2 regions of the Micromonospora sp. NPDC051006 genome follow, and region 2 is predicted to be linked to the other one. Evidence: riboswitches for the same ligand, from Rfam matches in the RefSeq annotation. Region 2 holds a riboswitch; the other holds the start of a gene.

Region 1 (4,203 bases), on a different contig from region 2:
GCGCTGCCCGCCGGGTACGCCGTCGAGGCGCAGCGCCGTGGCGAGAGCCCGTACCAGTTGCTCGACCGGCTCGCCGCCGACCAGCCGGTGGGCGGGCACGGGTTGCTCGCCCTGGACTGGCAGAGCGGCAACCGCTCGGTGCTGATGGACCACGAGCTGAGCGGGATGCTGCTCGGGCTGACCCTGGCCACCCGCCCGGAGGAGATCTGGCGGGCGCTGCTGGAGGCCACCGCCTTCGGCGCGCGGACCGTGGTCGAGGCGTTCACCGCGGCCGGGGTCGAGGTCGACGAGCTGACCGCCGCCGGTGGCCTCACCGGTAACCGGCTGCTGCTGCGGATCTACGCGGACGTGCTGAACCGCCCGCTGCACGTGCTCGACTCGGCGCACCCGGCGGCGCTCGGCGCGGCGATCCACGCGGCGGCGGCCGCCGGGGCATACCCGGACGTGCCGGCGGCCTCGGCCGCGATGGGCGCCCACCGGCGCGAGACCTGGCACCCCGACCCGGCTCGGGCCGCCGCCTACGACGAGCTGTACGCCGAGTACCGCCGGCTGCACGATCACTTCGGCCGCGGCGGCAGCGACGTCCTGCACCGCCTGCGCGCCCTCCGCAACCGCGCCCTAACCCCCTAACCAGCCCCCGTCCCCCCGTCCCCCCGGGCCCCCCGTGCCCCCCGGCGATCATGCAGTTGTGGTGGGGGACGCACTCCGCGAAGCGGGACCATCCGGGCACCACAACTGCATGATCAACAAGCCGGGGGCGGGGCGGGGGTCAGGTGAGGTCGACGGTGGGGTAGAGGGGGAAGCCGGTCAGCAGCTCGCTGGCCTGGCGGCTGACCTTGTCGGCGATGGCCGGGTCGAGCACGTACTTGGCCTTCGAGGCGGTGCCGTCGGCGTTGGCGCCCGGCTTCGTCTGGCTGAGCACGGTGTGGATCAGCTCGGCGGTCTGGTCCATCTCGGCGGCGCCGAGCCCCCGGGTGGTCAGCGCGGGGGTGCCGATCCGGATGCCGGAGGTGTACCAGGCGCCGTTCGGGTCGTGCGGCACCGAGTTGCGGTTGGTGACGATGCCCGCGTCGAGCAGCGCCTGCTCCGCCTGCCGGCCGGTCAACTCGTACGAGGTGACGTCGATGATCGCCAGGTGGTTGTCGGTGCCGCCGGTGACCAGGTTGGCGCCGCGGCTCAGCAGCCCCTCGGCGAGCGCCTGGGCGTTCGCCACGATCCGCTGGGCGTAGTCGGCGAAGTCCGGGCGGCGGGCCTCGGCGAGCGCGACGGCCTTCGCGGCCATCACGTGCGGCAGCGGGCCGCCGAGCACCATCGGGCAGCCCCGGTCGACCTGGTCGGCCAGCTCCGGCTGGCAGAGCACCATGCCGCCGCGCGGGCCGCGCAGCGACTTGTGGGTGGTGGTGGTGACGATGTGGGCGTGCGGCACCGGGTCGAAGTCGCCGGTGAAGACCTTGCCGGCGACCAGCCCGGCGAAGTGCGCCATGTCTACCATGAAGGTGGCGCCCACCGAGTCGGCGATCTCCCGCAGGATCCGGAAGTTGACCTTCCGCGGGTAGGCCGAGTAGCCACCGACCAGGATCAGCGGCTTGAACTCCCGGGCGATCTCCGCGACCTTGTCGTAGTCGATCAACCCGGTCGCCGGATCGGTGCCGTAGCTGCGCTGGTCGAACATCTTGCCGGAGATGTTCGGGCGGAAACCGTGGGTGAGGTGCCCGCCGGCGTCGAGCGACATGCCGAGCATCCGCTGGTTGCCCAGCTCCCGGCGCAGCGCGAACCAGTCCGCCTCGGTGAGGTCGTTGACCTGGCGGACCTGGGCCTTCTTCAGCGCCGGCGACTCCACCCGGTCGGCCAGCACGGCCCAGAACGCGACCAGGTTGGCGTCGATGCCGGAGTGCGGCTGCACGTACGCGTGCGCGGCGCCGAACAGCTCCCGGGCGTGCTCGGCGGCGAGCGCCTCGACCGTGTCGACGTTCTGGCAGCCGGCGTAGAAGCGGCGGCCCACGGTGCCCTCGGCGTACTTGTCGCTGAACCAGTTGCCCATGGCCAGCAGGGTGGCGGGGGAGGCGTAGTTCTCGCTGGCGATCAGCTTCAGCGACTCGCGCTGGTCACCCAGCTCGGCGGTGATCGCGTCGGCCACCCGGGGCTCGACGGCACGGATCACCTCGAGCGCGCTGCGGAAGGCGGTGGATTCGGCGTTCGGCGACGGCATGCGACCTCCAACTGGCGTACGGAAGGCCCAGGCGCTCGGCATGCGTCCTCATGACGGGGCCGCTCCCCGATGGTTCCCCATCCCCACGCGCCAGTCACGGCCCGCGCCGATCCTACCGGGTCGGCCGGGGCCGGCCAGGCCGACCTCGGCCGCGAGTCGGTCGCGGCCCGGGTGGTTGGGCGCACCGTGGCGGGGCACCCCTATCCGGACGGCCGTGATCGGTGCGGACACGGCCGGTACCCGCGGGAAGGAGCACGACCATGACCACACCGAGCAGCGACCGGCCGCTCGCCGTGGTGACCGGGGCGTCCAGTGGCATCGGGTACGAACTGGCCGTCCAGTTCGCCGAGCACGGTTTCGACCTGGTCATCGCCGCCGAGGACGACGGCATCGAGGCGGCCGCGGCGCGGCTGCGGCGCGACGGCGGCCCTCGGGTCCAGCCGGTCCGCGTCGACCTCGCCCGGCACGAGGGGGTGGAGGAGTTGGCCGCGGCGGTGGCGGCGACCGGCCGCCCGGTGGCCGCGCTGGCGCTCAACGCCGGCCGGGGCGCCGGGGGCGCCTTCGTCGGCGGCACCGACCTGGCCGACGAGTTGAACATCGTCGACCTGAACGTGCGCTCGACGGTGCACCTCGCCAAGCGGATCCTGCCCGGCATGGTGCAGCGGCGGGCCGGGCGGGTGCTGCTCACCTCCTCGATCGCCTCGACGATGCCGGGGCCGTTCCAGGCGGTCTACAACGCGTCGAAGTCGTTCGTGCAGTCCTTTGCCGAGGCCTTGCGCAACGAGCTGAAGGAGACCGGGGTCACGGTGACCTCCCTGATGCCCGGCCCGACCGACACCGAGTTCTTCGACCGGGCCCAGATGCAGGACACCCGGATCGGCTCCGGCCGCAAGGACGATCCGCGGACGGTGGCCGAGCAGGGCTTCACGGCGTTGATGAAGGGCGATCAGACGGTGACCGCCGGCTCGCTGATGAACAAGGTGCAGACCGCGGTCGGCAAGATCGTTCCGGACAAGCTCAAGTCCGAGCAGCACCGGAAGATGGCCGAGCCCGGCTCCGCCGACTGAACCTTCGGCACACGAGAGACGGGCCCGGCGATGCCGGGCCCGTCCACGTCTTCGGGGCTGATCAGGCGGTGACCGCGTCCACCGACTTCTTGATTGCCTTCGGGTCGGTGGGCTTGCGCGGCGCGTCGGCCCGCAGCGCGATCATCCGCTCGCCGATCTCCTGGAGCTGCTTGCGGCCGAGCGCCTCACGCACCTTGGGGAACCACTCCTGCTCCTCCTCCTCGACGTGGTGCAGGACGTTCTCGATCAGCACCGTGGTCTTGGCGTTGAAGTGCTCGTCCTCCGCCGTCATGGCGTGCAGCTCGGCGCAGAGCACGTCCGCCACGTGGTGCTCCTCGTACGACTCGAGGATGTCGTCCTCCAGGTCGGGCAGGAGCTTGCGGACCTCCGGGTACATCACCTCGTTCTCCAGGTAGGTGTGCACCGTGAGCGCCTCCACGATCTGCCCCACCAGCTTGCCCCGCTGGCTTGCCGGGCCCTCCTCGGCATCCTGGAAGGCCTTGAACAGGCGGCGCATCTCCTTGTGGTCCTCTTTCAGCAGGACGATGGCATCAGTGGACACCGGCGGACCTCCTCGAATGTGTCAGGTGATCGTCCGGTACCCCGGGACTGAACTGCGGAAACAACCGTCCCTCGAACGGGGTGGGGCCCGGCGCCTGCGCGCCGGGCCCCACCGTCATCCGTGCGATGTGGTCACTTCACCACGTTGTACGCGCTGACCATGCCCGCGCCGTAGAACGAGTTGCGCTTGCCCCCCGTGCAGGTGGCCGGGAAGCCGGGCCGCGGCTCCCAGACGCCCTGCTCGCACGGCAGCGCCTCCGCCGTCCGCTCGAGGAAGGAGGCCAGCTGCCCCGGCGTCATGCCCGGGTGGGCCGACAGGGCCAGGGCCGCGACGCCGGTGGCGTGCGGGCTGGCCATCGAGGTGCC
Region 2 (4,203 bases):
TCCAAGACGGTCAACATGCCCGAGGCGGCCACCGTCGAGGACGTCGAGAAGATCTACTTCGAGGGCTGGAAGCTCGGCCTCAAGGCGCTGGCGATCTACCGGGACAACTGCAAGGTCGGCCAGCCGCTCTCGGTGGCCAAGTCCAACAAGGCCACCGAGCCGGCCGCCGCCCCGGCCGCCCCGGCCGCGGTGGAGAAGGTCGTCGAGTACCGGCCGGTGCGCAAGCGGCTGCCGAAGAAGCGCCCGTCGGAGACGGTCTCCTTCTCCGTCGGCGGCGCCGAGGGCTACCTCACCGCGTCGTCCTACCCGGACGACGGCCTCGGCGAGGTCTTCCTCAAGATGTCCAAGCAGGGCTCCACCCTCGCCGGGGTGATGGACGCCTTCTCGGTGGCCATCTCGATCGGCCTCCAGTACGGCGTTCCGCTGGAGACGTACGTCAGCAAGTTCACCAACATGCGCTTCGAGCCGGCCGGTATGACCGATGACCCGGACGTGCGGATGGCCGCCTCGGTGATGGACTACATCTTCCGTCGGCTGGCGCTGGACTTCCTGCCCTACGAGCGCCGTGCGGAGCTGGGCATCTTCACCGCCAGCGAGCGGGCCGCCCAGCTGCGGGCCGAGGCCGAGGCGGAGAGCGCCGCGGTGACCGGTGCCGAGCTCACCGCGATGGCCTCGTCCGCTCCGGTCGAGACCAAGCCGGAGGAGCCGAAGACCGGCCCGGTCGCCCAGCCGGCCAAGGAGACCGTCGACATCGTCGCCGCCAAGCCGGCGCCGTCGGTCGGTTCCAGCACCGAACTGCTGGAGGCCGTGATCGGCAAGGCCGCCGACGCGCCGCTCTGCTTCACCTGCGGTACGAAGATGCGCCCGGCCGGCAGCTGCTACGTCTGTGAGGGCTGCGGCTCCACCAGCGGCTGCAGCTGACGTACGCACCGCATCACCCGCGAGCGCGGCAGGGACCACCTGCCGCGCTCGCGGCGTTTCCGGCCACTGGCCGCCAACCAGCGTCCCAGCCGGAGCGTGCTGCGACGCGGTCGAACGACAGCGACCGCCCGGCTTACTGGTTGGCGCGCTCGGCGGCGCGTACGGCGTTGCGGAACAGCATCGCGACGGTGGTCGGCCCGACCCCGCCGACCCGGGGGGTGATGGCGCCGGCGACCTCGGCGCAGGCCTCGTCCACGTCGGGCAGGAGGCGTCGCCCGTCGTAGCGGACGCCCGCGCCGATGACGACGGAACCGGGCTTGACGTGCTCGGGTCGGACGATGCCGGGTACGCCGGCGGCGGCGACGAGGATGTCGGCGCGGCGGGTGTAGCGCGGCCAGTCGGGGACGCCGGTGTGTACGACGGTGACCGCCGCGTTCGCGGTCGGGCGCTTCTGCGACAGCAGCATCGCCAGCGGCCGCCCGAGGGTGGCGCCGCGGCCGAGGATGACGACCTCACGGCCGGCGACGGGGATGTCGTGGTACGCCAGCAGCGCTTCGATGCCGGCGGGGGTGCACGGCAGCGGGCCGGGCACGCCGACGGCGAGCCGGCCCATGTTGAGCGGGTGCATGCCGTCGACGTCCTTGTCCGGGTCGATGGTCTGCAACGCCGCGTCGTAGTCCAGGTGCGCCGGCACGGGGTACTGCACGAGCAGCCCGTGCACGGCCGGGTCCGCGTTGAAGCGGGCGATGGCCCGGTGCAGGTCGGCCTGGGTGGCGGTGGCGGGCAGGTGCTCGTGCGGGGAGGCGAACCCGAGGGCGGCGGCCTGGCGCTGCTTGATGCCGATGTAGCGCGCGCTGGCGTCGTCGTCACCGACGAGGATGGTGGCCAGACTCGGGATGATTCCGCGGCCGGCCAGGCGGGCGGCAGCGGCGGAGGTCTCGGCCAGGACGGCCTCGGCGACGGGAGCGCCGGGCAGCAGCCGGGCCGGACCCAACGTGGTGATCTCGGTGGATGCGCTGGTCATCTGGGTAGGTGCTCCTCGGCGCGGGCGCCCAGGCGGTCGACGCCCGCGAGAGGCTCCCCGATGGTTCCACCATCCCTGTGCCGCCAGTCGCCGGTAGCTCGATGATGCCGTATCACCAGGGCGGACGGGCACGCCGGGGTCAGGGCTGGGCGAAGAGCGGGCCGTAGTTCGACCGGAACATCTTCTCGCCGAGGCGGCGCAGCACCGCGTCGCGCAGCACCGGCGGCAGCCCGGTGGCCTTGTCCCGACGATGGGTCTGGCTGAGCACCCAGTCGGTACGCGCACGGCGGCGCTCCTCGTACCCGCGCAGCGCCCCGGCGAGGCTCTCGGCGGCGGCCAGCGACTCGGCCAGCACCAGCGCGTCCTCCAGGGCCATGGCCGCGCCCTGGGCCATGTTCGGCGAGGTGGCGTGCGCGGCGTCACCGACCAGCAGCACCGAGCCCCGCGACCAGGAGCCGAGTACGACCTCCTGGTTCGGCCCGGCGTGCAGGGTGCTCGGGTCGGCGTCGAGAGCGTCGAGCATGGTGGCGACCGGTTCGGTGAAGCTCGCGCGTAGCTCGTCGCGCCAGCCCGGCCGGTCGGCGACCGGACCGTCGTTGTAGTAGCAGTACGTCTGCTCGGCGCTGATCGGGATCGTCAGGAACTGCTTGCCGCGCCCCAGCTGCACCGACCAGACCGGCTCGGCGTCGATCCGCGGGGCGAGCCACCGGTAGGCGTACTGGCCGAGGGGGCGTGCCGCCGCCCGGCCGTCGAAGGCGAGCCGGCGGATGGTCGAGTTGACCCCGTCCGCGCCGATCACCAGGTCGTAGCGTTCGGTGCTGCTGTCGTCGAACTCGACCGCGACCCGGTCGCCCTCCTGGACGAGCGCGACCGGCTGGCGGCCCCACCGGATCGGGACGTCCCCGACGCCCGCGAGCAGCGCCTCGTGCAGCCGCGCCCGGGGCAGCGAGACGCAGGGCCCGACGCCCTGCCAGAGGGCGGCGACGTCGATGTCGAAGAGGCGGCGACCACGCTGGTTGGCGCTGCGCTGCCGGGTGATCTCCACGGCGACGTCCGTGACCGCCTCTCGCAGGCCCAGCTCGCCCAGCATCCGGGTCGCGTTGCCGGTCAGGTAGATGCCGGTGCCGGAGTCGGCGGGCCCGGTGGAGCGCTCGACGACGTCCACCGTCGCGCCCCACTTCTCCAGGGCGGCGACAGTGGCCAGCCCGGCGACGCCACCGCCGACGATCAGTACCCGGATCCCCTCGCCCCGCACGATCAGCTCCTCCTCCGGTGCCCTGCCGCCGGCTGAGCTGCTGCTCGACGTCCCGGCCGGCGGTGAACTCTACGAGGTGCCGGAGGCAGCCGACGTGATCGGGGAGACGGGCCCGGCAATGACGGATGAACTGCGCAGGGCCCGGTGGGAGCTGCGTCACGGACCTGGGACAGCGGCCGGGGTGGGTTGCGAGGATCGGGGGATGACGACCGCCGATGCGTACGTCGAGTTCGGCACCCGGGAGACGCGGGGCGTATCGCCGTCGTACGAGCGTCTGTCGCTCGCGGTGTCCCGCGACCGCGAGCTGCTGGACCTGCTCGACGAGTTGCCGCCGGCCAAGCGGCAGCCGAACCTGCTCTTCGGCGTCGTACGGCTGCTCGGCGGCCCGCTCGACGACCCGGCCGCCTTCCATGACCACGTGGTGGCGAACTGGCCGGCGATCGCGGCGCAGATGCGGGTGCGGGCGACCCAGACGAACGAGGCCGGGCGGTGCGCCGTGCTGCTGCCCGTGCTCGCCGCCTTGCCGCAGCCGCTCGCGCTGTTGGAGGTCGGCGCGTCCGCCGGGCTCTGCCTCTACCCCGACCGGTACGCCTACCGCTACGGCGAGCGCCAGGTCGGCGCGGGCGAGCCGGTGCTCGACTGCGCCGCGGTCGGGGTGCCGGTGCCGGCCGCGCGGCCCGAGGTGGTGTGGCGGGCCGGTCTGGACCTGAACCCGCTCGACGTGACCGACCCGGCCGACATCGCCTGGCTGGACGCCCTGATCTGGCCGGAGCAGACCCACCGCCGGGCCCGGCTACGCGCCGCGGCCGCCGTCGCCGCGGCCGATCCACCACGGCTGGTCCGTGGTGACCTGGTGGACGACCTGCCGGCGCTGGCCGCTCAGGCGCCGGCCGACGCGACGCTGGTGGTGTTCCACACCTCGGTGCTCTACCAGGTGCACCGGCCGCGGCGCGAGGCGTTCGTCGAGCTGGTACGCGCACTGCCCGGCCACTGGCTCGCGAAC

What was found. A riboswitch is a leader RNA that binds a small molecule or an ion and turns the genes downstream of it on or off. The one in region 2 is predicted to bind ZMP and ZTP.
Region 1: another riboswitch for ZMP and ZTP. It lies ahead of ACIBBA_RS21240 (glycine hydroxymethyltransferase); the one in region 2 lies ahead of ACIBBA_RS16330 (bifunctional 5,10-methylenetetrahydrofolate dehydrogenase/5,10-methenyltetrahydrofolate cyclohydrolase).

The regions. Positions count from the first base shown of each region.
Region 1 covers NZ_JBITFP010000014.1:77,653-81,855, reverse strand. The annotation lists gene ACIBBA_RS21245 (ribulokinase) at 1-630, shown strand, start outside; gene ACIBBA_RS21240 (glycine hydroxymethyltransferase) at 770-2,209, opposite strand; ZMP/ZTP riboswitch at 2,228-2,317, opposite strand; gene ACIBBA_RS21235 (SDR family NAD(P)-dependent oxidoreductase) at 2,470-3,276, shown strand; gene ACIBBA_RS21230 (hemerythrin domain-containing protein) at 3,338-3,838, opposite strand; gene ACIBBA_RS21225 (S8 family peptidase) at 3,970-4,203, opposite strand, start outside.
Region 2 covers NZ_JBITFP010000009.1:11,052-15,254, forward strand. The annotation lists gene ACIBBA_RS16325 (vitamin B12-dependent ribonucleotide reductase) at 1-921, shown strand, start outside; gene ACIBBA_RS16330 (bifunctional 5,10-methylenetetrahydrofolate dehydrogenase/5,10-methenyltetrahydrofolate cyclohydrolase) at 1,055-1,945, opposite strand; ZMP/ZTP riboswitch at 1,965-2,046, opposite strand; gene ACIBBA_RS16335 (FAD-dependent monooxygenase) at 2,085-3,200, opposite strand; gene ACIBBA_RS16340 (DUF2332 domain-containing protein) at 3,403-4,203, shown strand, end outside.